2 linked regions of the Cohaesibacter sp. ES.047 genome follow. The protein of the gene in region 1 interacts with the protein of each later gene in a pairwise test. Links are inferred from orthologs where the notes say so. Each region holds a gene or a part of one and is shown in the gene's direction. Other genes may lie near its edges.

Evidence for each region.
Region 2: the proteins of CPH65_RS23040 (region 1) and groL interact in binary tests that used the Escherichia coli proteins (3 or more experiments, as listed by UniProt). The link is inferred for Cohaesibacter sp. ES.047 from one-to-one orthologs.

What each region holds. Positions count from the first base shown.
Region 1 is NZ_LT907844.1:4,960,532-4,972,864, forward strand. The notes cover bases 4,630-7,531. They hold CPH65_RS23040 (ABC transporter ATP-binding protein), read left to right. Parts: upstream 4,630-5,637; coding sequence 5,638-6,426; downstream 6,427-7,531. Other genes in these bases: CPH65_RS23035 (ABC transporter permease), read left to right, coding at 4,630-5,627; CPH65_RS23045 (MlaD family protein), read left to right, coding at 6,442-7,531. Outside these bases: CPH65_RS23020 (hypothetical protein), read left to right, coding at 1-1,367; CPH65_RS23025 (protein phosphatase CheZ), read right to left, coding at 1,574-2,938; CPH65_RS23030 (MFS transporter), read left to right, coding at 3,072-4,274; more of CPH65_RS23035, read left to right, coding at 4,473-4,629; more of CPH65_RS23045, read left to right, coding at 7,532-7,839; CPH65_RS23050 (ABC-type transport auxiliary lipoprotein family protein), read left to right, coding at 8,038-8,622; CPH65_RS23055 (glycosyltransferase family 1 protein), read right to left, coding at 8,786-9,787; CPH65_RS23060 (UDP-2,3-diacylglucosamine diphosphatase), read right to left, coding at 9,784-10,593; CPH65_RS23065 (OmpP1/FadL family transporter), read right to left, coding at 10,765-12,036. UniProt on the Escherichia coli protein: Part of the ABC transporter complex MlaFEDB, which is involved in a phospholipid transport pathway that maintains lipid asymmetry in the outer membrane by retrograde trafficking of phospholipids from the outer membrane to the inner membrane.
Region 2 is NZ_LT907844.1:2,565,412-2,577,735, reverse strand. The notes cover bases 5,163-8,055. They hold groL (chaperonin GroEL), read left to right. Parts: upstream 5,163-5,729; coding sequence 5,730-7,382; downstream 7,383-8,055. Other genes in these bases: groES (co-chaperone GroES), read left to right, coding at 5,379-5,666. In the rest of the region: CPH65_RS11750 (response regulator), read left to right, coding at 1-717; CPH65_RS11745 (ATP-binding protein), read left to right, coding at 719-2,317; CPH65_RS11740 (GNAT family N-acetyltransferase), read left to right, coding at 2,556-3,077; CPH65_RS11735 (SulP family inorganic anion transporter), read left to right, coding at 3,187-4,452; CPH65_RS11730 (AAA family ATPase), read left to right, coding at 4,459-5,043; CPH65_RS11710 (EAL domain-containing protein), read left to right, coding at 8,288-9,934; CPH65_RS11705 (PAS domain-containing methyl-accepting chemotaxis protein), read left to right, coding at 10,422-11,906; CPH65_RS11700 (SlyX family protein), read right to left, coding at 12,272-12,324.

The sequences.
Region 1 (12,333 bases):
GCCTTTCTGCACAGACGGCCCAGTTCCGCGATGTTGTGGAAACCGTGGTCAATGAAGCCGGCAGCTCAACCCAGCAGCTCACCGGCCAAGTCCACGATCTGCGCGATGTCTCAGGCAATATCCTCGATCAGGTCGCCTCACTGACCGGTAAGTTCGAGGAACAGGCAACTGCCCTCGTCAACTCGACACGCGCCATGGAAGCAACCAACAACCGCTTCGAAGGCACAGTCGATGAGCGCCGCGCAATGCTTGCCAGCATGACCGATGAACTGTCCCAGCGCACGGAATCAATCGAGAATGTGCTGAACAACTTCACCTCGATCATCGCCAGCACCCTGAGCACGGCCGAAGGGCGCGCCCGCGATGTGGGCATGTTGCTCAGCCAGAGCACGGAAGGTGTCTCCAAGGAGGTCATGGACCAGCTCGAGCAATTGCGCATCAATGCAGCGTCCGAAGGGCGTCGGGCAGCCGAGTCCATCCGTGCAGTTCAGCATGAAATGAGCGAAGAGATGGCCCAGTCCATGGCCGATGCCAATTCCCGCTTCGAGCAGGCAACCAAGGACATCCGTGCCATCACGCAGGAAATCAAGCGCGATCTGGACATCACCCGCGAGGAATTGAAACAGGGCCTCAACGAGTTGCCGGGCGAAACCCGCGAAGCAACCGGCGCCATGCGCCGCGTGGTTTCCGAGCAGATCGATGCCCTAAAGGAACTGTCCCGCGTCGTTCAGCGTCATGGCAACACGTTCGACACCATCCCCGCTGAACGCTCAAGCAGCCGCAATTCTGCTCCGGCTCCGTCCCAGCCCACTCAGCAAGCACAGGCACCCGCTCCGGCACCGCGACCGCTGCCACCCGTACAGCAGCCCATGCGTCAGCCCGAGCAGCCTCAGTCGAACGCATCGATGAGCAGCAGCTATTCAGCTCCCGAAGCCCACGACGATGATGACCATCGCTCTGGCGGATGGGTCTCTGACCTGCTCCGTCGGGCTTCCCAGCCGCAGGATAACCTGCCTCAGCCGGGCGACGCAGCCGCACTCGAGCCGCTCTCGCGTGACATCGTCCGCGGCATCGACGACAACAATCAGGCCATGGCCTGGGAAAGCTATCGCCGCGGCGAAGGTGGAAGCTTCACCCGTCGCCTCTACACCCTCAAGGGTCAGCAGACCTTCGAGGATGTGCGGATGCGCTATCAGCGGGACAACGACTTCCGCACGACGGTCAACCGCTATGTGGCAGACTACGAGCGGATCCTCGACGATATTTCCCGGAAAGATCGCGACGGCACCGCCACCATGGACTATCTGACGTCGGAAACAGGCAAGGTCTACACCATGTTGGCCCATGCAAGCGGACGCCTCGGTTAAAACCGGGTGAGCCAACCGGTGAAACCGATGGAGCGGTGAACGGCGACAAAGACAACAAAAAAGGGTGCCTTTTGGCACCCTTTTTTATGCGATTATCAATGCAGATTTCTGTAGTCCACCGATCTGGGGAGGTGGTTTCAACAACCATCAACGCCTAAAACGTTCATCCTCGCCCAACTGAGCCACTCAGACCAAGCGTCCAAGACCTAGCTGAACTGAGCGACACGGTCGACCAGATCGGCCTCTTCGGATGCAGCCTCTTCAGCATCGTCTTCCGACAAGTCGGAACGCGCGAAGACATCGGCCTCTTCCGCATCGGCTGCCGAGGCAAAGATATCGGCATCGATCTCAGCGACGAGTTCCTCAGCCGTTTTGTCGGCATCATCTGTTTCGAAGACATCGGCGGTCAGTTCCGGCTCAGCAGCGGACGCAGACGCATCAGAAACTTCAGAAGCCTCAGCACTCTCTGCTTCGCCAGCGGCCTCTGCCCCGTCAGAATCTTCTGCCCAGGACAGGCTGTCGAGCTCCATATATTCGTCTTCACTCACGGACTCCACTTCGGCGTCTGCAGGTGCAGCGTCGGCGCTGTCATCAACCGAAGTCTCGGCCTCAGCGGAAACCGCTTCGAAATCATCCGCAGACACGGCATCAAAGTCATCGGCGCCGGTCTCGGCGCTGTCATCAACCGAAGTCTCGACCTCGGCGGAAACCGCTTCGAAATCATCCGCAGACACGGCATCAAAGTCATCAGCGGCAACCGCTTCGAAATTGTCCGCATCCAACGTTTCTGAATCTTCAGCAGACCCCATATTGTTGAAAAGGGCGTCCACATCATCCTGATTGGACTCCAGTTCATCGCCCGCATGCGTCATCAGGGCGTCGACATCATCCTGTTCAACGCCTTCCCCGGCCAGAGCCGGGCCATTGAGCAAATGCCGATCCGGACGCGTGTCATGCGCCTTGGCATGGGAATGATCGATATCGACATCTTTGGCCTCGAAGCCCCAGATATCGACCATGGAATTGATGCGACTCTCCACATAGCGCATGGCATCAACGATCTTGCGGATGCGTTGCCCGGTCAGATCCTGGAAGGAGCAAGCCATATAGATGTTGGTCGCTTCCATATCCAGTGCGTCGCACTTGGCCTCTTCAACACCCTGCTCGCGAAAGGTCCAGGCGAATTCCTGAATTTTTTCTGCAGCGCCAAGAATGTCACTGGTCGCTGTCTCGGTCTGGGAAACGATTGCATCGAGTTCGCTAGAAGCACGCTCGAATCGTTCGGCGCCGTCGTTGTCCTCGTGCTTGATCTGAGCGATTTCCTTTTTGGTCTTCTCGATCGCTGCAGCCATGTCCGCCAGATCCAACTTCACCCGATGCATGAGTGACGACGGGGCCTGTTCACGGACCACCGTTTTTTCCAGTTTATCTATGGCGTTTAATAGAGTATCTGTATCGGCATTGCGATTGCGCCTCGCATATTCGGACAGAAACCACCGACCTCGCGCGGTCTCCATCACGGCGGCTTCAATGGCCAGATAGTCCTCTTGTCTTAGGGGCGTTGGTGGCATTGGCTTGCTCATGGTTCAGACCAAATTCCTTAATTGAACGGCACGATTCACTGCTAAAAATACGTAGTGACACGTCGATGCTACATCCGAATCCTTAACGCTAGTTTACCGTTATTCGAGAAGAACCGCCATGATGACACCCGAACATCGAGGATATGCAACAAGAATCTCCATATTCTATGCCGCGTTCTTTTTCCCCTTTGGAATTTATTTACCATATTTCGGCGTCTGGCTGGAAGACCTTGGAATGAGCGCGGAGGAAATCGGATTCCTGCTGACCATCCCCATGATCACCCGTGTCTTCTGCACGCCAATCATGGCCGGGTTCTCGGATCGATTGGGAGACCGAAAGCTTGCACTGATTCTCTATTGCGGCTTCTACACCATGACATTCGGACTGATCCTTCTGGATGACAGCCTTGTCTGGGTCGCAAGCATCATGACCATTTCCTACATTGCCCATAGTGCCATCGTTCCGGTGAGTGATTCCCTAGCGTTAGCCGGGACTCGGCGTTACGGTCTGGACTACGGCAAGATGCGCAGCTGGGGCTCGATCGCCTTCATGGCATCCAACCTCGTGGGGGGTGTCTTTCTCGACGCGCTTGGCGCCAGCAGCATCATCTGGATTCTGGTGATCGGCAACCTTCTGCACACCACCGCTTCCTTCATCCTGCCGGTTGATCCACGCCGCATCGACAACAAGAGGCTAGGCAAGGCACCACGGCTCGAGTGGTCACAATTGCGCGAATTTGTGCAGCCCGGATTCTGGTTGATCCTTCTGTCGGCGTCTGCGATTCAGGCCTCCCACAGCCTCCTGTATGCTTTTGGCACTATCTATTGGCGCGACATTGGCATTTCTGCCAATATGACTGGTATCTTCTGGTCGGTCTCCGTCGCCTCTGAAGTTATATTGCTATATTTTTCCAAACGCATTCTCGGCTTCATCTCTTGGCGAACCATGCTGATGATCGGCGCGATCATGGCCACTGTGCGCTGGACGATCATGCCCATGCATCTACCCGAATATGGATATCTGATCCTGCAGCTTTTCCATGCTGGCACCTTTGCCTCCTCGCACCTTGGCGTCATGTTCTTCATCTCCGAAACCGTCGATGACAGCGTATCGGGAACGGCACAAGGCCTCTACACCATGATGAACGGCCTGATCACAGCCGTCGCGACCCTGTTGTCGGGTGTCTTTTTTGCCCAATGGCAAGGCGATGCTTTCTATTTCATGGCAGCCACGGGCCTCTTATCGTTTTTTGTGCTGCTTATGTCTCGCCTGTTTCCCGTTGGCAAGATCGGCGCAACGCACAAGGACCCCGGGACAGCCTGATGGGCGACAGCAAAGCGCTGGCTAAATTTAGCGAAATCCTTCAGAAACGCTTGTATCCGATCACCAAAATAAGGCACAAGACTTGCAAACAAAGGTCTTTCTATCCAAGCTGCCTTCATCCAAGATCGGGGGCGAACGGGCGATCATCGGCGTGGGCCGGTCACCCAACCGGCAAGACCTGGGACCAGAGAGTATGACATGACCGATCAGGGGATCGACATCGCCAAGACTGCGCAACCACCGAGGCTGAGTGACTCAGCAACGGCAGAGCCCGGCGTCATGCAGCTTGATGGGGACTGGACCCTCGAAACCGTCAAGGAAGCGGACAAGCTTGTCTCCGATAGTCTTGAGACTGCGAAGCGCCCGGAACAGATCGATCTTCAAAACCTGTCTTCGCTTGATACATCCGGGGCCTGGGTGATCGTCAGACTGATGCGAGGTCTGGGGCTGGATGAAAGCGCACTTCGCTCGATCCGTCCGCGTCACAAAACCCTCTTCGAGGCGGTCTGGGAAACCAACAAGGTTAAACCGCAGGAAGAAAAACAGGCCGGCTATCTCGTCAACATCGCCGAACAGACCGGGAAAGGTGTCGTCGAGATCTATTGGGACATCAAGATACTGGCCCACCTGATGGGCGGCGTTTTGGCAAGCCTTGGTTCGGCCTTTCTTCATCCCAGACGGATCCGCTTCACATCGATCGTGCACCACCTTGAACAGACCGGATTGAAAGCCGTTCCGATCGTTGCCTTCATGTCCTTTCTCGTCGGCGCGATCGTGGCCCAGCAGGGCGCATTCCAGTTGCGCAAGTTCGGTGCGGAACCCTTCGTCATCGATCTGGTGGGAATTCTGGTGCTGCGCGAAGTCGGCATCCTGTTGACCGCAATCATGGTAGCAGGCCGCTCGGGCAGCGCCTTCACGGCCGAATTGGGCTCCATGCGCATGCGCGAGGAAGTGGACGCCATGCGGGTGATGGGCCTCGACGTCATCGAGGTCCTGATTACACCCCGTGTGATCGCGCTCGTCATCGCCCTGCCTCTTTTGGGCATGGTCGCCAACGTTGCTGCACTCAGCGGCGGCGGCATGGTGGTGTGGTTCTATTCCGACATCACCCCCGCGTCCTACATCAGTTGGCTGCGGCAGGCGATTGCGGTGAACACCTTCATGGTCGGTGTGATCAAGGCGCCCTTCATGGCCCTGATCATTGCGCTTATTTCCTGCTCGGAAGGGCTTCAGGTCGGAGGTAGCGCCGAATCCCTAGGGCGAAGGACCACCGCTGCCGTGGTGAAGTCAATCTTCCTGATGGTGCTGGTGGACGGTATTTTTGCCATCTTCTTTGCTGCAGTCGGATATTAGGAGCCAAGGCATGAACACCGAACAGCACAAGGAAGGCATGGATCAGAACCGCGACATTCTTCTGTCGGTTCGCGGCCTGTCCGTGGGCTTTGCGAATAAACTCATTCTTGAAGATCTCGATCTTGATGTGTTCAGCGGCGAAATCATCGGCATTGTGGGCGCGTCGGGCACCGGCAAGTCCGTGTTGTTGCGCGCCGTTCTGGGATTGGTGCCCAAACAGGAAGGACAATTCATCCTGTTCGGCTCGGACACCAATCACCTGTCGCCAGAGGAGCGCCTTGTCATTGAACGCAAGCTCGGCGTCTTGTTCCAGCATGGTGCACTTTTTTCCTCTCTGACAGTCCTTCAGAATATTCAGGTGCCAATGCGCGAGTATCTGTCGCTGCCGCAAAGGCTGATGGATGAATTGGCGATATCCAAGCTCGAACTGGTCGGCCTGTCGCCGGATGCCGCCCATCAATATCCTTCCGAATTGTCCGGCGGCATGATCAAGCGCGCAGCACTCGCGCGCGCGCTTGCCCTTGACCCGGATCTTGTTTTGCTTGATGAACCCACATCCGGTCTCGATCCCATCAGTGCCGAAGAGTTCGATGAACTTATTTCGACGCTCAGAAACACTTTGGGACTCACCGTTTTTATGGTAACCCATGACCTCGACAGCCTTAGTCAGGCGTGCGATCGGATTGCCGTCCTTGCCGAACGCAAGATATTGGTGACAGGAACCATGCAGGAACTTCAGGGTCACGATCATCCCTGGATCCGCCGCTATTTCAACGGCAAGCGCGCCATCCGGCAGTAGGACAGGAGTTGATAGATGGAAACCAAAGCCAATTACGTTGCCATTGGCCTCTTCACACTGATCCTGACGGCTGTTGGTTTCGGCTTCATCTACTGGATTGCCCGCTTTGATGATGTCAAACCCATGCGCGAAGTCGTCGTGCGCTTCGAAGGGTCCGTTGCCGGTCTGATCAAAGGTGGACAGGTCATGTTCAACGGCATCAAGGTTGGCGATGTCAAAGGCCTCAACTATGACCCGGACAATCCCCAATATGTGCGCGCCTATCTCGATGTCGATTCCGAGATTCCGCTGAAAAAAGACAGCCGCATCGAGCTATCCTTTCAGGGTCTCACCGGTGTTGGAACCGTCGAAATCAAGGGTGGCAGTGCCGACTTACCGGATTTGCTGGATCAGCCGGGCACACCCGAACTCACCGCCAGCACCTCAGCACTGCAGGATCTTATGTCTGGAGCCAGACAGATCCTTGCCCGTGCAGACTCCGTGCTAAAGAAGGTTGAGGGCGTCGTCGACACCAATGAAGGCCGTATCAGCAACTCCATCGAGAATGTCGAGGCCTTTACCAATGCGCTGAAAAACAACACAGGCAACATCGACACCTTTCTCGCGGACGCCTCCGGCGCAGCCAAGGGCCTGACCAGCCTATCGGCTAAACTGGAGACGCTCAGCGGCCGGGCCGAAAAGCTGATGGAAGCTGTTAACCCCGAAAGCGTGCGAAACAGCGTCGCCAACATCGAGACCTTCAGCGACAAGCTGGCCAGCGCCTCCGGTCAGTTCGACGGCGTCGTCAAGGACGTCTCGGAAGCCGCCAAGGGCATCAACGATTTCTCGGCCAACCTCTCCACCTCATTGGGCAAGGTCGACACGCTGGTTGAAAGCGTCGACCCGGCAACGGTCCGCAAGGCTGTTGCCTCACTCCAGACCTTTGCAGCATCTCTTGACGAGTCCTCCGATGACATCGGAGAGATCGTCAATGAGGCCAAACAGGCAGCCGGCAATGTCAACGACTTCTCCAAGACGCTGAACGCGCGCACCGATGATTTCAATCAGATCATCACCGATGCCAAGGAGATATCGGGCCGCCTGCGTGTCGCGTCCGAGCGTGTCGACGGATTGCTCAACAAGGTTGACGGTGTCCTGAGCAACGAGGATGGCGGCAAGGGTGTCGTCGAGGAAGTGACATTGGCCGCCCGCTCGATTCGGCGCCTGTCTGAAAGCTTCGAATCCCGCGCCGACGGAATTGCGGATGGTCTGGCTCGCTTCTCGGGCAAAGGCCTGAGAGACGTCGAGAGCATGGTCGGGGATGCGCGCAGAACCATGCGCCGCCTTGAAAGTGCGGTCGAAAAGCTGGAAAATGACCCCTCTAGCCTCATATTCGGCGGCAATAAGGTCAAGACCTATAACCGTCGCCATTGATGCCAGCCTCAAGGCAGGGTATGACTAGTCAAACACTGCGTTGCAAAATGCCCTCGCATTTGTGGCAAAAAGGCTTGGTTCGCTCCGATTTACCGGCCCGGTGCCAAAAACCATTTGGCATCATCGTTGAACTGATTAAAGTGAGCGCGTGATAGTTTGTTCACCCAAGGTGGGAATGTGATTGGTTTGCGGACTTATATGCGTCATTTGGCGATTGTGAGCCTTTGCCTTCTGACTGCGTCATGTGCGGCAGTCGTTGGCAAGAAGGAACTCGCAACCTACGACCTTTCGGCACCGACCAGCTTTGCCGAAATCAGTGGCCAGACCAATGCCCAACTGCTGGTATCGATTCCCACGGCTCTGAAGTCTCTTGACAGCGAAATGATCGTCGTACGCCCCGGCGGTGCAGAGATCACCTATTTCGGCGATGGCCAATGGAATGACAAGCTGCCCGTGCTGCTGCAAGACAAGATCATCCGGACCCTCGAGAATTCCAATCGCGTCCGCTCCGTTGTCAAACCGGGCGACGGTGTTGTGGTCGACTACAAGATCGCAACGACAATCCGTGCGTTCGAACTGGTTAACGACAAAGGCAGCATTGCCCGCGTATCCCTGTCGGTCAAGATCATCAACGATCGCACCGGGCGGGTTCGTGCCTCACGTCTGTTCACAGCCACCGCCCCGGCGAGCCTTGCCAACACCAAAAAGGCCGTGGCCTCACTCGACGTTGCTCTTGATAGCGTTCTGCGCCAACTGCTGGTCTGGGTTCTCAAAACAATCTAGAGCGCTCACACGGCCCTCACAGCATCTGATCTGCATCCTTCAAACATCCCCCCAAGCGTCCTTTTGACAGCCGCGAATGCAAAAAGGCACCGGCCCCAAATGTGGCCAGTGCCTTGCATCAAACATCCGCATCCGAGCGACACTCGAGCGCTCAAGCGCTCAGTCAGTGTTCCAGATTGCCAAAGAACTGCTTCGCACTTGCTTCCCAGCTATATTTGGAGGCATAGGCAAGACAGGCTTCAGGATCAATTGTCAGAGCCGCGCGCACCGATGCCGCAAGATCCTCGCCAAGCACACCAACACCGCTGTCGCCAATAACATCCAGAGGCCCCATGACCGGATAGGCAGCGACCGGAAGGCCCGACGCCAAGGCTTCGAGCAGAACAATGCCGAATGTATCGGTTTTGGACGGGAAGACGAACACATCGCACGCGGCATAGATCGCGGCAAGCTCTTCGCCTTCCTTCAGCCCCAGAAGCTGAACGTCCGGATATTGCTTCTCAAGCGCGGCCTTTTGTGGTCCCTCGCCGACGACGATCTTGGTGCCATCCACCTTCAGCTCCAGAAAAGCGCTGATATTCTTCTCGACTGACACCCGTCCGACATAGAGCATCCGGGGATGAGCGAAGTCCAGCGCCTCGTCATTCTCCGTGCGCGGGTGAAACAACGCAAGATCGACGCCGCGTCCCCAATAATGAAGGTTCTTGAAACCGCGCGCTTCAAGGTCGCGCTTGAGGCTGGGCGTCGCTACCATACAGCTGGAGCCGCGATTGTGGAACCAGCGCAGAACCCGGTAGGTCCAGGACGCAGGGATCGGAAAGCGGGCGGCCAGATACTCCGGAAAGCGCGTATGGTAGGAGGTCGAGAAAGCGCGCTTGTGTTTGCGGCAATAGTTAGAAGCCCAAAAGCCGAGCGGCCCTTCGGTGGAGATGTGAATGAAGTCCGGTTGGATTTCCTCAATGCGCCGCGCAACAGAACCACCAAGGGTCAGCGACAGGCGGATTTCGGGATAGGTGGGGCACGGAACCGTCTTGAAAGACTGCGGCGTCAGGTAATGAACCTCATGTCCCAGCTTTGTCAGCTCTTTACCAAGCCGATCGAGAGAACGAACAACACCATTGACCTGAGGGTGCCAGGCGTCGGTAACAATTAAAATGACACTCATGCAAGAGCCTTGGAAGGTTGGGGCGCGGCAATCTGTGGCAAGAGCCTCGTTTCCTCGCTCCAGCGGATCAACTCGAACCGACCATCATCATGCTCGATGATCGCGGTGCAGCTTTCGACCCAGTCACCCGTGTTGAAATAGTCGATGCCGAACTTGTCGTGCATCTCGGCATGATGGATGTGGCCGCAAATCACACCATCGACATCAAACTTCTTGGCTTCCGAAGAGAGTGTCTCTTCAAATGTCCCAATGAAATTGACGGCATTCTTCACTTTCATCTTGGCCCATGCAGACAGGGACCAATATTGAAAGCCCAGTTTTCGGCGTACCCAGTTAAAGACCGTATTGATGTTGAGGGCAGTCACATAGGCCCAGTCACCAAGGAAGGCCAGCCATTTGGCATGCCTGACAACCATGTCATACTGATCGCCGTGAATGACCAGCATGCGGCGACCATCCGCCGTTTCGTGAATATAGTGCTCGGCAACTTCGACGCCGCCGAAATGGGCGCCATAATAGTTGCGCAAAAATTCGTCATGATTGCCGGGAACATAAATGATGCGGGCCCCTTTGCGCCCCTTGCGGAGCAGCTTCTGCACCACATCATTGTGTGTCTGCGGCCAATACCATTTATGCTGCAGACGCCATCCGTCGACAACATCGCCGACAAGATAGATCGTCTCTGCGTCGTGATACTTCAGGAAGTCAAGCAGCATCTCGGCCTGACAACCGCGGGTACCGAGATGAATGTCGGAAAGAAAGAGCGCTCTATGCTTGAAAAGCCCTTCATCACTGAACTGGTTCATGGGTTTGCTCTGAATCACTGATGTCGTCTTTGCTCGGCTCCTTGTAAGTAGGCCCTGTCTCACTTTTGTGACAAAGAAAGAAAATGACTTTCATAAGTCTATCCGCCCATAACAAAAGGAGGGCCACTGGCCCTCCCTTGCGAAATGTGATCGGACGGAAAGAGACTCGGATCAATATTGACGATCAAAAGGCTCATCATTCTCGAACAGCGGCTCAGGCTGCCACTGGTAGCGCAAGGACGCAGAAACGATGTCGGCACTGGAGTCAGCCACAGCGGTATAAGCACCGGCGGCGTTGCTGCCCGAGACACTCACATCATCTTTGATAAACAGGTGGCTATAGCCGACGTCGATTCCGAAACGATCATTCACATTGTAGGATGCACCAAAGCTGGCCCAGACACGATCAGCATCCGGAAGTCGAAGATTGCGGTGCTCCGTAGGAATGGGCGACTTTTCAAAGCCTAAGCCGCTTCGGACGGTCAAATTGTCATTGAATTGATATTCGCCGCCGACAGAGGCAAACCAGCTATCCTCGTAGCCCAGATGCAGTTGGTTATTCAGGGCACTGCCCTGAATGATGATAGGATCCTTGACGGAACTCCAGCCAGCCCATTCAAATCCGGCCAAAAAGGTCAAGCGATCAGTGACGGTCTGCCTCAGACCGATGGTCACACTTTGCGGCAGATCGAGATCAGCGGTGATCGGCGTGCGGCCAAGAGGGGAATAATACTCCGTGCCATCAAGATCGAGTTGTGTTTCGGACCGGTAACCAATACCGATAATCGTTCCCTCGAATGGCGTAATGGTCACACCAGCACTGAAGGTGGGAGCCCAGGCGTCACCCTTCAGCTCAAGTCCGTTGCCACCGGGCGCGGATGTCATGCGCACCTTGCCATAGGTCGCGCCCACTCCGAAGCCGACACTGAAGACCTTGTTGATCCGATAGGCAACATTGGCCTTGACATCGGTGGTGAAAATCTCCGCCGTGGCCGCATGAAAGCTCGTCGCGGACGGGTTCTCAGCCTTGGTCGCCATGCCGAACGGAGCATTGACTGAAAGCCCAACGAACAGATCCTCCGTGAGCTGCATGCCGCTATATGAAGATGGAATGAAGGCATCAAGGCCCACATCGCCAGGGTTGCCAAGACCCGAATAGGCGGCAGGCGTGGTCTGGATATCTTTCACATCAGTATGCGGAATAACACCGGTGAACACACTCTCGGTATTGACGCCCGAGACCCCGGTCAGCGTCGAGGGGTTCCAATAGACCGACGACAGGCTCGTGCCTGCCGCCACACCGGCAAAGGATGCCCCCTGCCCCACCGAACTCTGCTCGCGCAGGGCAAAACCGCCAGCTTGCGCACTGGTGACAACCATCACACAGCTGCATGTCATGATGGCTGCCGTCGCCACCCCCGTCTTCAGACCACGAATACTCATTGACATGTTCACGCGTTCCTCCCTTAGCCGCGAAACCTCCCGCACAAAACTCAGGCAACAGCCTTGAATTAAGGCAATTTTGACCAAGCCTCTCATGGCAAAATCCCGGGAATCAACCCCTGCGCGCGACCTCATCCATGGCTATGTGACAAAATGACTGCGTAAAATCGCAGAGCCAGAACAAAGAAACTAACAACTGTTCATTAGCATAATTTTCTAACCTTTCAGTGCGCACCCAATTTGACCCTATAGTCCATGGACTTACCGAAACCCAAAGGCTTTGCACAGACGGTCAAA
Region 2 (12,324 bases), 2.4 Mb from region 1 along the record:
GAACTCTTGTCCAAGTATCTTTCCAAGAACGGCTTTCGTGTCAGCGACGCGGATGGTGGCACCAAGATGCGGCAGGTTCTCAAAACAGCTGCCATTGATCTCATCGTGCTTGACGTGATGATGCCGGGAGAAGATGGCCTGACACTCTGCCGGTATGTTCGCGAGAACGAGAATATTCCAGTCATCCTCCTGACTGCGCTTGGCGAGGAAACCGACCGGATCGTCGGCCTTGAGATCGGCGCCGATGATTATCTGTCCAAGCCATTCAATCCACGCGAACTGCTGGCGCGCATCAAGTCCGTTCTGCGGCGCAGCAAATCCTTGCCGCCGGAAGCCCAGAAGACCGAAGAGCCTGATGTCCTTAAATTCGAGGACTGGGAGCTGCATGTGCATCAGCGCGAGCTGCTCAGCCCAAAAGGCGTCACCGTGCCGCTCAGCGCTGCGGACTATCGTCTGCTTGTCACCTTCCTGAAACGCCCGACGATGGTGCTGTCGCGAGACCAGCTTCTGGACCTCACCTCAGGCCGCACCGCGCAGATCTTTGATCGATCCATCGACAATCAGGTCTCTCGTCTGCGCAAGAAGATCGAGGAAGATCCCAAGACCCCCAAGCTGATCAAGACCGTGCGCGGTGGAGGCTATGTCTTCACAGGCAAGGTGACCGGCAAGGTCTCATCCAGCGACCTCGACATATCTGATCTGGGAGACGCGCTTTAGCATGCCAGATGCCTCTCCCGCCCCAGACGCCTCCCCCAACAAGGATAAAAAGGGCCGGAAGGCCACTCCGTTCTGGCGTCGTTTGCGGCTGTGGCCGCTGTCGCTAGCAGGACAGCTTGTTGCGGCCCTGTTGATCGCGCTGGTCATTGCACAGGTGATTACGATCTTCATCTTTGCCAACGAGCGCTCTCAGGTTGCGGTCATGACCTATCGCGGACAGGTGCTTGATCGCACAGCATCCTTGGTGCGGGTGCTGAACCAGACCGATGAGAGCGTCCATGCCCGGGTCATTCAGGCTGCGGGTGGCCAGACCGTTCTCTACTCGATCCGGGACGAGACCCCGCTTTCCGTACCAAAGGCAGGAACGCTGGAAGCAGCTCTGGCGGGCAAACTGGAGTACCGCGCAGGCCTTGCCCACGGAACGGTTCGGATCAGCGACATTGATGAAAGCCTGTTCTGGCGTCGGCGCGACAATCGCCAGAATGACGCCCCCCCCAGAGCAATGCCGCCCCCAGGCGCAATGATGTCCAGTGACATGCCGCCCAATCCGGACCGGCGCCGCTTCATGCATGAACGGGATGATCGCAGAGGCTGGGGCCGCCGCTGGCGGGAGCAAAACCCCAACCGAGCACCGATGCGCGGACGGTTCCGCAATCCCAAACTCGAAGAACTCGACATGACCCTTGCCATCCCGCTCGACAATGGCAAATGGCTTCAAGTGCGCACCGGTTTGCCAACCCTACCGGACCAATGGGGACGGCCGTTTCTGATTTCACTCGCGATGACTGCTCTTTTGATCCTGTTGGTCGTGCTGTTCACGGTCCGACGCCTGACGGCCCCGTTGCGCGATCTCGAGCGCGCATCGCGCAAGCTGGGCAGAGGCGAAACCATCGAACCGCTCAAGGAAGCTGGCCCCAAGGAAGTGCGCAACACGATTTCCGCCTTCAATGCCATGCAGGAACGCCTGATGCGCTTCGTTCAGGACCGAACGCGCATGCTTGCTGCGGTCAGTCACGATCTGCGCACACCCATCACGACCATGCGCCTCAGGGCAGAATTCGTTGATGACGAGGAAATGCGTGACAAGATTCTGGCGACCCTTGACGAAATGCAGGCCATGACCGATGCGGTTCTTGCCTTCACCCGCGAGGACGCGACCAACGAGAAAACCCGCGAGGTTGATATCGCGGCCATGTTGTCGTCGCTTGAGGAGGATTATCAGGATCTGGGCAAGGAAGTCTGCTTCCAAGGGCCGGACAGTCTGGTCTATCCCTGCCGGGCGGTGAGCCTGAAACGGGCGTTGTGCAATCTCATCGAGAATGCCCTGCGGTATGCAGGGGACGCCAAAATCAGTCTGTCAAAAGACGCGCACGGCATCCACATCAGAATCATGGACAGCGGACCGGGCATTCCCGCAGCCAAGCTGGAGGAAGTTTTCTCTCCCTTCTATCGCGTTGAAGGATCGCGGAACAAGGAAACCGGCGGCGTCGGTCTTGGCCTCTCCATCACCCGGACGATCATTCGCAGTCACGGCGGCGATGTGACGCTTACCAACCGGCCCGAAGGCGGCCTTGAAGCGATCATCAGCCTGCCGCGATAGCAATCGACACGCTCAGAACGCCATCCATCCACCTTGGGAGGGCGCTTGCGGCCGCGCGCTGCCACCGACTTCGTTGGATGGCGATAGGATCGTCATAATCCTGTCATCAAATGGACGCCATAACCATCAATAGCCCAACAGACCCAGTATAGCCGGCTCCCGCCGGATGACGGATTTGCCCTCATCCTTGCAATGGCAGCGGAACGAAAGAGCCGGGCACAAGACAAAGGATAGCTTTATGGCGATCTCATTCCGGCTGGCAAAAGCCCAGCAATTACAGGAAATCCGCGCCCTTTACCTGAAAAACATGGCCTATATCGGCGAACGCATGGGAGTTGGTCAGCCAGCCCATGCTTTCTCTCACCTCGACCAGTTTCTCGCCAACCGCAATCTCTATGTGGCGACAAATGAGGACGGAACGGCAATTGGTGCGGCCGCCATGAGTGAAGTCGACAATGCGCTCTACCTCGATTATCTCGTGATCGGGAAAGACTGGCAGCGTCAAGGGGTTGGGTGTTTCATCCTGTCGGAGCTTGAGCTTATCGCGGAATCGCGGGAATTGCCGTTTCTCAGACTGCATACCCCCGAGGTGATGACCGAGCTCGTCGACTACTACAACGTCAGAGGCTTCACCGAGACCCACCGGGCTGAGCCAGACCACGGGCGCGACAAGATCCTGCGGGTCTATTTCCAGAAGGCGATTTCCGGCAGCGATCTACGCATGGATCCCGAGCACGAACATGATCGCCTGCTCGCCTGAGAAGCAGGCGGCATCCTTCAGACGCATAGGAGCTTTGACCAACGCAGGGCTTGAGACCTCGTCCCAAAGGACGTAATCAATGGCCTTTCTCCTCTTTCGGCAAGTTCCCATGCGTCAACCCAAGATCATTCTCACCTCTCGCGACTATTCCCTTTCGCTTTTCACATCAGACGTGCTTGCAGGCATCACCGTGGCCATGGTCGCGCTGCCTCTCAGTCTGGCGATCGCCATCGCCTCGGGCGCCGATCCCGCGAAAGGGCTCGTGACCGCCATCGTTGGCGGATTTTTCATTTCGCTGCTTGGTGGCAGCAGGGTGCAGATTGGTGGGCCGACCGGTGCTTTCATCGTTGTCGTGTTCGATGTCATCAGCACTCATGGTTACGATGGTCTGGTGCTGGCGAGCCTGATGGCGGGCATAATCCTTCTTGTGGCGGGTTATTTCCGGGTTGGCCGTCTGATCCAATTCATCCCCGATGCCGTCGTCAACGGCTTCACGATCGGCATCGGCATTATCATCGCGACCAGCCAGATCAAGGATTTCGTGGGGATCAATCTTGCCTCAGAGCCCGCGGATTTCATCGACAAGGTGCCTGCCCTCATCGCAGCCAGCGATACCGCCAGTCTGGCGGCGATTGCGATTGCGATGACCACCCTCGTGATGATCGTGCTTTTGCGCCGCACCTTTCCGCGCTTCCCCGGTCTGGTGGTTGCCATCGCGGTTGGATCGCTGCTCGTGGCGTTCCTTTCGCTTGATGTGGATACCATCGGATCGCGTTTTGGCGAGCTGCCGCGCACGCTGCCCTGGCCGCAAGTTCCCGAGATTACCCTTGATCGGATCACCGAGCTGTTTCCTTCAGCCCTGATCATCGCCTTTCTGGCAGGGGTCGAGTCGCTCTTGTCCGCGCTGGTCGCAGACCGGATGATCAACGGCAATCACCGTCCCAATGCCGAGCTTATGGCGCAAGGCGCGGCCAACATCGCATCGGCTTTGATGACCGGCCTTCCCGCAACTGGCGCTATCGCCCGAACGGCAACCAACGTGAAAGCCGGAGGGAAAACCCCCGTGGCGGGCATCGTCCATACGCTGGTCATCCTCCTCGTGATGCTCGTTGCCGCCCCGCTCGCCGGTCATCTGGCGATGCCTGCCCTTGCTGCCCTTTTGATGCTGACCGCGTGGAACATGTGCGAGGTGCACAAATGGGGTGAGTATCTCAAAGGACGACGGAGCGACCTCGTTCTGCTTCTGTTGACGCTCAGCCTCACGGTTCTTGTGGATCTGACCGTCGCGATCGGCGTCGGTGTGTCGGTAGGGCTTGCATTGCGTCTGTCTCGGAGGAAAGCTGTCGATAGTGACTGGCACACTCCGGAGCGCTGATATCTGATGGTTTCCTCTTCCCTGCCCCGCCTCATCCTCACCGGCCCGGAAAGTTCGGGCAAAACAATTCTGGCGCAGGCATTGGTGGAGACACTCGATGGCATTCTTGCGCCGGAATATCTACGGGACTATTTCGAGGTGCGAGGGGAATTGACGCTCGAGGATGCCATTCCCATCGCACAAGGCCAGTGGGCCAATGAAGAACGCGCAGGCGACATCGCGCAGGCAGAAGACAAATTGCTGATTTGCGACACTGACCTGATTTCATCCCTCGTGTATTCTTGCCATTATTACGAAGACGAGCTCAACACACCGCTTTGGGCGCAGTGGGAACAGTGGGCAGAGAGCCACAAGAAACGTCTCAAATCGCCGCCCTTCGCGCCCCGTCTTTATGTTCTTTGCGGAACGGATTGCCCTTGGGTGCCCGATGGTCAGCGCGACGCACCGGAGAACAGGGAGCACTTTCTCCGTCTGTTCGAGTGCGAATTGAAGGCTCAAGGGTGTGACTATATCACCGTGTGGGGTTCGGTGGAGGAACGACTGAGCGCTGTGCTGTTCCATCTCGTTCAGAACCATCTCAAACGCGGCTGAGCGCCACCTATCGCTCGCTCACCCCTCCCTCAAATCCGACAATCTAAAGGGTATCGCGTTTGATTTTTGCGCTAAAACCGAGGGCTGGCGCGATGCGGAAGGGCTCCTGCTACCAAATGGGCAGAAAAAATTGTCGCTTTTTTCGATCGTTTTCTTGACTTGCCTGTACGTCGTGACTACATGAAAGTCCGTCGTTGGCACTCACCAATAGAGAGTGCTAACAGGCTTGTAAATCGAGGAGCAGACCGCTCGGATGCCGCTGTATAAGATAGGGGCATTATACGCCCTTGTCGAGGGTCCGACGGCTGCATAACAGACAAGGGAACGTTTCAGAGATGAAATTCCGTCCTCTGCATGACCGCGTCGTCGTACGCCGCGTAAAATCCGAAGAGAAAACCGCTGGTGGCATCATCATTCCTGATACCGCCAAAGAAAAGCCGAGCGAAGGCGAAATCGTTGCTGTTGGCAACGGTGCTCGTGACGAAGCTGGCAACCTGGTCGCGCTGGAAGTTAAAGCGGGCGACCGTGTTCTGTTCGGCAAATGGTCCGGCACCGAAGTCAAAATCGACGGTGAAGACCTGCTGATCATGAAAGAGTCCGACATCATGGGCATCCTGGGCTAAGCGCCAGGAAAACCCGTCGAACCGCCTCTTATAGACAAGTACTAGATTTCAGGAAGAGCTAACATGGCTGCTAAAGAAGTCAAATTTGGTCCCGACGCCCGCGAGAAAATGCTGCGCGGCGTGGACATTCTGGCTAACGCTGTAAAAGTCACCTTGGGCCCGAAAGGCCGCAACGTGGTGATTGAAAAATCCTTCGGCGCACCGCGCATCACCAAAGATGGTGTTTCCGTTGCCAAGGAAATCGAACTTGAAGACAAGTTCGAAAACATGGGCGCACAGATGGTGCGTGAAGTTGCGTCCAAAACCAACGACATCGCTGGTGACGGCACGACCACTGCTACCGTTCTGGCGCAGGCTATCGTTCGCGAAGGCCACAAGTTCGTTGCTGCTGGCATGAACCCGATGGACCTGAAGCGCGGCATTGATATCGCTGTTGCCGAGACCCACAAGGCGCTCGAAGCTTCCTCCAAAACGATCAACTCTTCTGAAGAAGTTGCTCAGGTTGGCACCATCTCCGCTAACGGCGAAGCCGAAATCGGCCAGATGATCGCTGATGCGATGCAGAAAGTTGGCAACGAAGGTGTTATCACCGTAGAGGAAGCCAAGTCTCTGGAAACCGAGCTGGAAGTCGTTGAAGGCATGCAGTTCGACCGTGGTTACCTGTCTCCGTACTTCGTAACCAACACCGAGAAAATGATCGCTGATCTGGAAGATCCGTACATCCTGCTGCACGAGAAGAAACTCTCCAACCTGCAGACGATGCTTCCGATCCTTGAAGCCGTTGTTCAGTCTTCCCGTCCGCTGCTCATCATAGCAGAAGACATCGAAGGCGAAGCGCTTGCTACGCTCGTTGTCAACAAACTGCGCGGCGGCCTGAAAATTGCTGCTGTCAAAGCTCCTGGCTTCGGCGATCGCCGCAAAGCCATGCTCGAAGACATTGCTGTCCTGACCGGCGGCACCGTGATCTCCGAAGACGTTGGCATCAAACTCGAAAGCGTTACCCTCGACATGCTGGGTACTGCCAAGAAGGTCAACATCACCAAAGAGACCACCACGATCGTTGATGGTGCTGGCGCAAAAGACGGCATCGAAGCCCGCGTTGCACAGATCAAAGCTCAGATCGAGGAAACCTCTTCTGACTATGACCGTGAAAAACTTCAGGAACGTCTGGCGAAACTCGCTGGCGGTGTTGCTGTTATCCGCGTTGGCGGTGCAACCGAAGTTGAAGTGAAAGAACGCAAAGACCGCGTTGACGACGCCCTGAACGCAACCCGCGCTGCTGTTGAAGCCGGTATTGTTCCTGGTGGTGGCACCGCCCTTCTGCGCGCAACCACGGCTGTCGAGAAACTCACCTCTGACAACCCTGACATTGAAGCTGGCATCAAGATCGTTCTTCATGCCCTCAAATCTCCTATCCGCCAGATCGCCGAAAACGCTGGTGTTGAAGGCTCGATCGTTGTCAACAAAGTTCTGGAAGGCGACGAGTCCCTTGGCTTCGACGCTCAGACAGAAAGCTATGTCAACATGATCGAAGCTGGCATCATCGACCCGACCAAAGTGGTTCGCACTGCTCTGCAGGATGCAGCCTCTATCGCTGGTCTGATGATCACCACCGAAGCCATGGTCGCTGATGCACCGTCTAAAGATGGCGGCGCTCCTGCAATGCCTGATATGGGTGGCATGGGCGGCATGGGCGGCATGGGCGGCATGATGTAAGTCATACCCCAGCTACTTTGCTGAGATTAGGGCAGTCCATAGCGGGCTGCCCTTTTTTTGTTGCGCCCATGCTTCTCGCTTGGTCGCGCGTCCTCGCGGCGGAGCCGCTGCGGGCGTGTCATTGTCTGATTTGCGCGTCCTCGGGGCTAACGCCCCTGCGGGCGTCGCGGGGTGGCGGCATGATGTAAGTCATACCCCAGCCACCTTGCTGAGATTAGGGCAATCCATCGTGGGCTGCCTTTTTTGTTGCGCCCATGCCTTAAGGCCTGAGCGTCCTCGCGGCAGAGCATGAATGCACGCTTCCCTGCTGCTGAATCTGATGCATTGAGGCTTCTCCCGGCTGCCCAGATCATAGTGTCACCGCTCGCGCTAGCATTGATGCTGGCGGGCGTCTGAAGATCTGCCTGCGGGGCGATGAGTTGAACATCAGCATCTGGAAAGTCGCTATCGAGACTTGCAATATGCCCGGACCGTGGATGATCTGACTGGCAAAGTGCGCGTTGGAGTCCTCTGGCCTGCCACCATTGGGCGAAGAGGCATCAATCATTGATGAAAATACAAACTATTTCCTCAACACACTATAAATCAAATTCAAAACGCAAACCCTGAATAAAGATCTTATCAAAAGGCGGGATATACATCTTCTCCATACGTTCTTCACAAAAGCCTCGCAGTTATCCAAAATTTTTTCTTTGCCTAGCCATACAGCTTCAGGTTTTGTTGCGATTTTTCACAATTCCATTTCTGTATGTTTTCGTTGGCATTTATGGATACTCGATGTATTTCCCTTCAACTGATAGTCGTTTACCCCGTCCGCAATGACACCTTATGCCACACGCTAATTAGTGAACATTAACTAATAGTAAGACATTCGCCTCATACTGTGCACCCTGAACGGAGGTGTCATGGGACTGTACAGTAGGCTCTCATTTCTTGTGAAGTACCCTAAGGCGGTGAATGCAACGCTGTTTGGTGTGGTTTTCGCTCTGCTTCTCATTGGTGCAGCAGCCATAGGGTCCATCCAGATTCTCAAGGGTCTGGACAAGCAGATGGACCGGGATCTTCGAAGCCTGAATGTGATCGGTGACAATATCGGCAGAACGGTTGCGAAACTTGAGATTCCGAGCACAATGGTGCCTTGCTCGAGCGCCTTTCAATCTTGGCTCGAGCGTATTGGCTTCCTTCCCGATGGTATTCACGAGATCATCTATGATGATGGAACCGTCTCATGTTCCGTAACAGAAGGCCTGCGCCATGCCGGATTGAAGCTCGGCGAGCCGGACATTATCGATCAAGCCAACGGCTACCAGCTTTGGCTCGACCGTGATTTGCAAATGTTGGGTCAAAACGGGCTGACAGGTACATTCTTTCGCAAGAACAGCTTTACTCTGGTTCTTCCCAGAATCGATCTGGAAGAGGCACTGACCACCTGGCATGAGCGGGAGATGCTCTCACCGATCAAGGATGGCAGCATGCGCCATCGGGCGGGGAAATTCGGTCTGAGCCATGGTTTAGAGCTGACAGCGCTCCCCGATTCCGGTTTTAGTCTGGAGAAGGCAAGCTTCTGGTCGTATAAGTGCAACTCCAATGACCTGATCTGCATATACTCGGTTGCGCCTATCGCAGACACCTTGTTCTCCTCAAGAGGAGCGCTTGTTCTGGTGGTTGCCATTTTGGGCGTTGTTGCCTTTATGCTGGCCAAGCTTCTTAGTAGACGCGTCATGCGCATCTGGTCGTTCCAGTCGCGGTTCATCCGCACCATGTCCTATGAAACGCTTGAATGCTTCTACCAGCCGCTCCTGTCTCTGGACACTGGCGAAATCGAAGGCGTCGAAGCGCTCGTGCGTTGGCGGGATACTGATGGCTCGCTTGTATTTCCTGACCGTTTTTTGCCGATTGTCGAGAAAAAGAGACTGACAAAGCAATTGACTGCGTGCGTCATCGCCAGAGCGATTGACGACCTTCGCACTATTGAGTTCTCCGTTGAAGTGCCCCGCGTGAATATCAACATCTTCCCGCAGGATTTTGAGGGCATCTGGCTAATCAAGGCCCTGTTGCCAATGATCGAGGCTCCGCGCAAGCTGCAGCCCGTGGTAGAGATCGTCGAGACGGCCAATCTGCCGCTAGAAGAAACCAAGGAAGCGGTTTCGCTTTTGAGAGCAAGCGGCATAGAGACCTATATCGATGACTTTGGCGTGGGCTACTCGAGCATCCACTATCTAAGCGCTCTGGGCGCTGATGGCGTAAAACTCGATCGCTCCTTTGCCATGGCCCCCGAAGGGAGCCTCAACAAGACAATGCTGTTCAGTGCTATCGAGATGATCAGCAAGACCGGCCTAAAGCTGGTTGTCGAGGGTGTCGAGGATCGTGACCGCCTGATGGAACTACGGGCCACCAACAAAGTGGACATCATTCAAGGCTATCTCATCAGCCCGCCCATGTCGCCTAAGCGTCTGCGTACGTTCCTTGCGGACTTCCAGATAGAACGGCTTCAAAACGTCACGCACACAACTCATGTGCATCCTGACATCAAGGCTGTCTTCAAAAAGTGACCGTGGCATCAATCCGATGTCAGGCCGTGCGTGCCGTCAAACATTGAGCCTGCCCTTTCTTTCCTTTCCGTAGTCGCAAGAAATGATCCGGCCAGTGCCGGACCGTAGAATGTCGTCTCGTGGAACCGATCAAGGTTTGAACCCGAGATTTCATTCACAGGTAAATCATCTTTTACAAAGCTATCCACCCTTGATTGACAATCCATCGATTGCACCCAAAAACCTCAGGAGGTCTTTACCAAGAATCTCCCGCCAGCATTGAATATCCACGCAGTTCTCCCGAATTCAGATAAACGATTGCAGCCTTTACGACCGCAACCAAGCTGCCATCCCTAATTTATATTTAATATTTATACGAGTATAACGCCATTCTTGAATACCTATATTTACCAATTCTTATTGTAGTCTAATTTTAGAAGATGGATTAAAAACTCGTTTACTAAGCATCGTCATACTGAGGTTCATACAGCATTAGTACGGAGTGGTCATGCTTGGTTTTAACTTTGGTGGTCCTGATGACACCGCACGTCTGGCAGCGCTCGGGCGCTCTTGGGCGATTATCGAATTCGATCTCGTCGGCACAATTCTGTGCGCCAATGACAATTTCTGCCAAGCTTTGGGCTACGCACAGAGTGAGATCGTGGGCAAACATCACAGCATGTTTGTATCCGATGAAGTACGCAACTCCTCTGACTATAAAGCCTTCTGGACCGCGCTTGGATGCGGCGAAGCGCAGAACGGTGAATACCTGCGCAAGAGCAAGGATGGCTCCGATGTCTGGATTCAGGCCTCCTACAGCGTGGTGACAAACAAAGTAGGCAAACCTGTCAGTGTGATCAAGATCGCGGCCGATATCACCGAGCAGAAACTGAATGCTCTGGCGGTGGCCGGACAGATTAACGCCATCGACCGGTCGCAGGCCGTGATTCATTTCAAGATGGATGGCACCGTCATTGAAGCCAACGAGAACTTCTGCGATGCTCTGGGGTATCGCCTTGATGAGATCGTCGGCAAGAACCACAGCATATTCATCGATGCAAACTTCAAAAACAGCCAGGGCTATCAGGCCTTTTGGGACAAGCTGCGAGCCGGTGAGTTTCACTCTGGCGAGTTCAAGCGTCTGGCAAAGGATGGAAGTGATGTTTGGATCCAGGCAACCTACAACCCGATCCTGGATGATAGCGGCCGGCCGATCCGTGTTGTCAAGTTCGCCACCGACATCACCGCCACCGTCGAAGAACGTCTTCGTCGCGCGCAAGTTCAACGCGACATCGATGCCGAACTGGATGATGTCGCCAATGCGGTGACACACACCAATGAACAAGCAGGCAGCGCAGCCAACGCGGCCATCGAAGCGTCATCGAGCGTACAGACAGTTGCCGCAGCTGCCGAAGAGCTCGTCGCCTCGATTGAGGAAATCAGCCGCCAGGTCTCTCATGCGACAGGTGTTTCCGAGCAGGCCGTGCAGGAGTCGATCCAGTCCGAAACCATCATGACCGGTCTGTCCGAGCATGCCCAGAGCATTGGTGAAGTCATCGAGCTGATCGATAGCATCGCCGCTCAGACCAATCTTCTGGCCCTCAATGCCACCATTGAAGCGGCGCGCGCCGGGGAAGCAGGCAAGGGCTTTGCAGTGGTCGCGGCCGAGGTCAAGGATCTGGCAGCTCAGACAACCAAAGCCACGGATAGCATCAGCTCGCGGATCAACTCGGTGCAAACTTCAACCAACAGCGCCGTGGCCGCCATCAACGAAATCCGTCAGGTGATCGAAAGCGTCAATCAGATCGCGCAGAGCATTGCTGCTGCCGTCGAAGAACAGTCGGCCGTTACACGGGACATTTCAGACAATATGCAGCAAGCGTCGCACGGTGTCGGAACCATCTCGTCAAACGTCGAAACGATTTCCAACATGACCGCACAGATGCAAGCCTCGACACAAAAAGTACGAGAAGCCTCAAAACTTCTCGCCTAACAAAAACAACAACATCACCACTCCTCCTCCTTGATGGCTGGATCTTCGGATCCGGCCTTTCTTTTTGGTGGGCGCAATGAAGGCTGGGATTAGCCGGGTGAGTGCGACGTTCTGACTTACCGGATTGTCGCAGTGGAACAGAGAACGGTTTCGCGCTATGATGATCTGATTATAAACCTGTCGCTTTGACAGGATGAGTTTGAGCACGAAATTGATGTTCAACTAACATGAGCGCTCCGGCCCTTTCGGGAGGCCGGTAGCGCTCGTATCTTATGCGCTGCCGCTTGTACATGTATGCTGCGCTGCTGAATGGCTAGCTACGGCTCTGGATAATCCGAGCCAGAGTATGGTCATGCTTTTGTCGATCAGTAATGCGGGGGCTTCTGATTGGCCGGAGGGCCGGTGTTTTCCTCCAGCT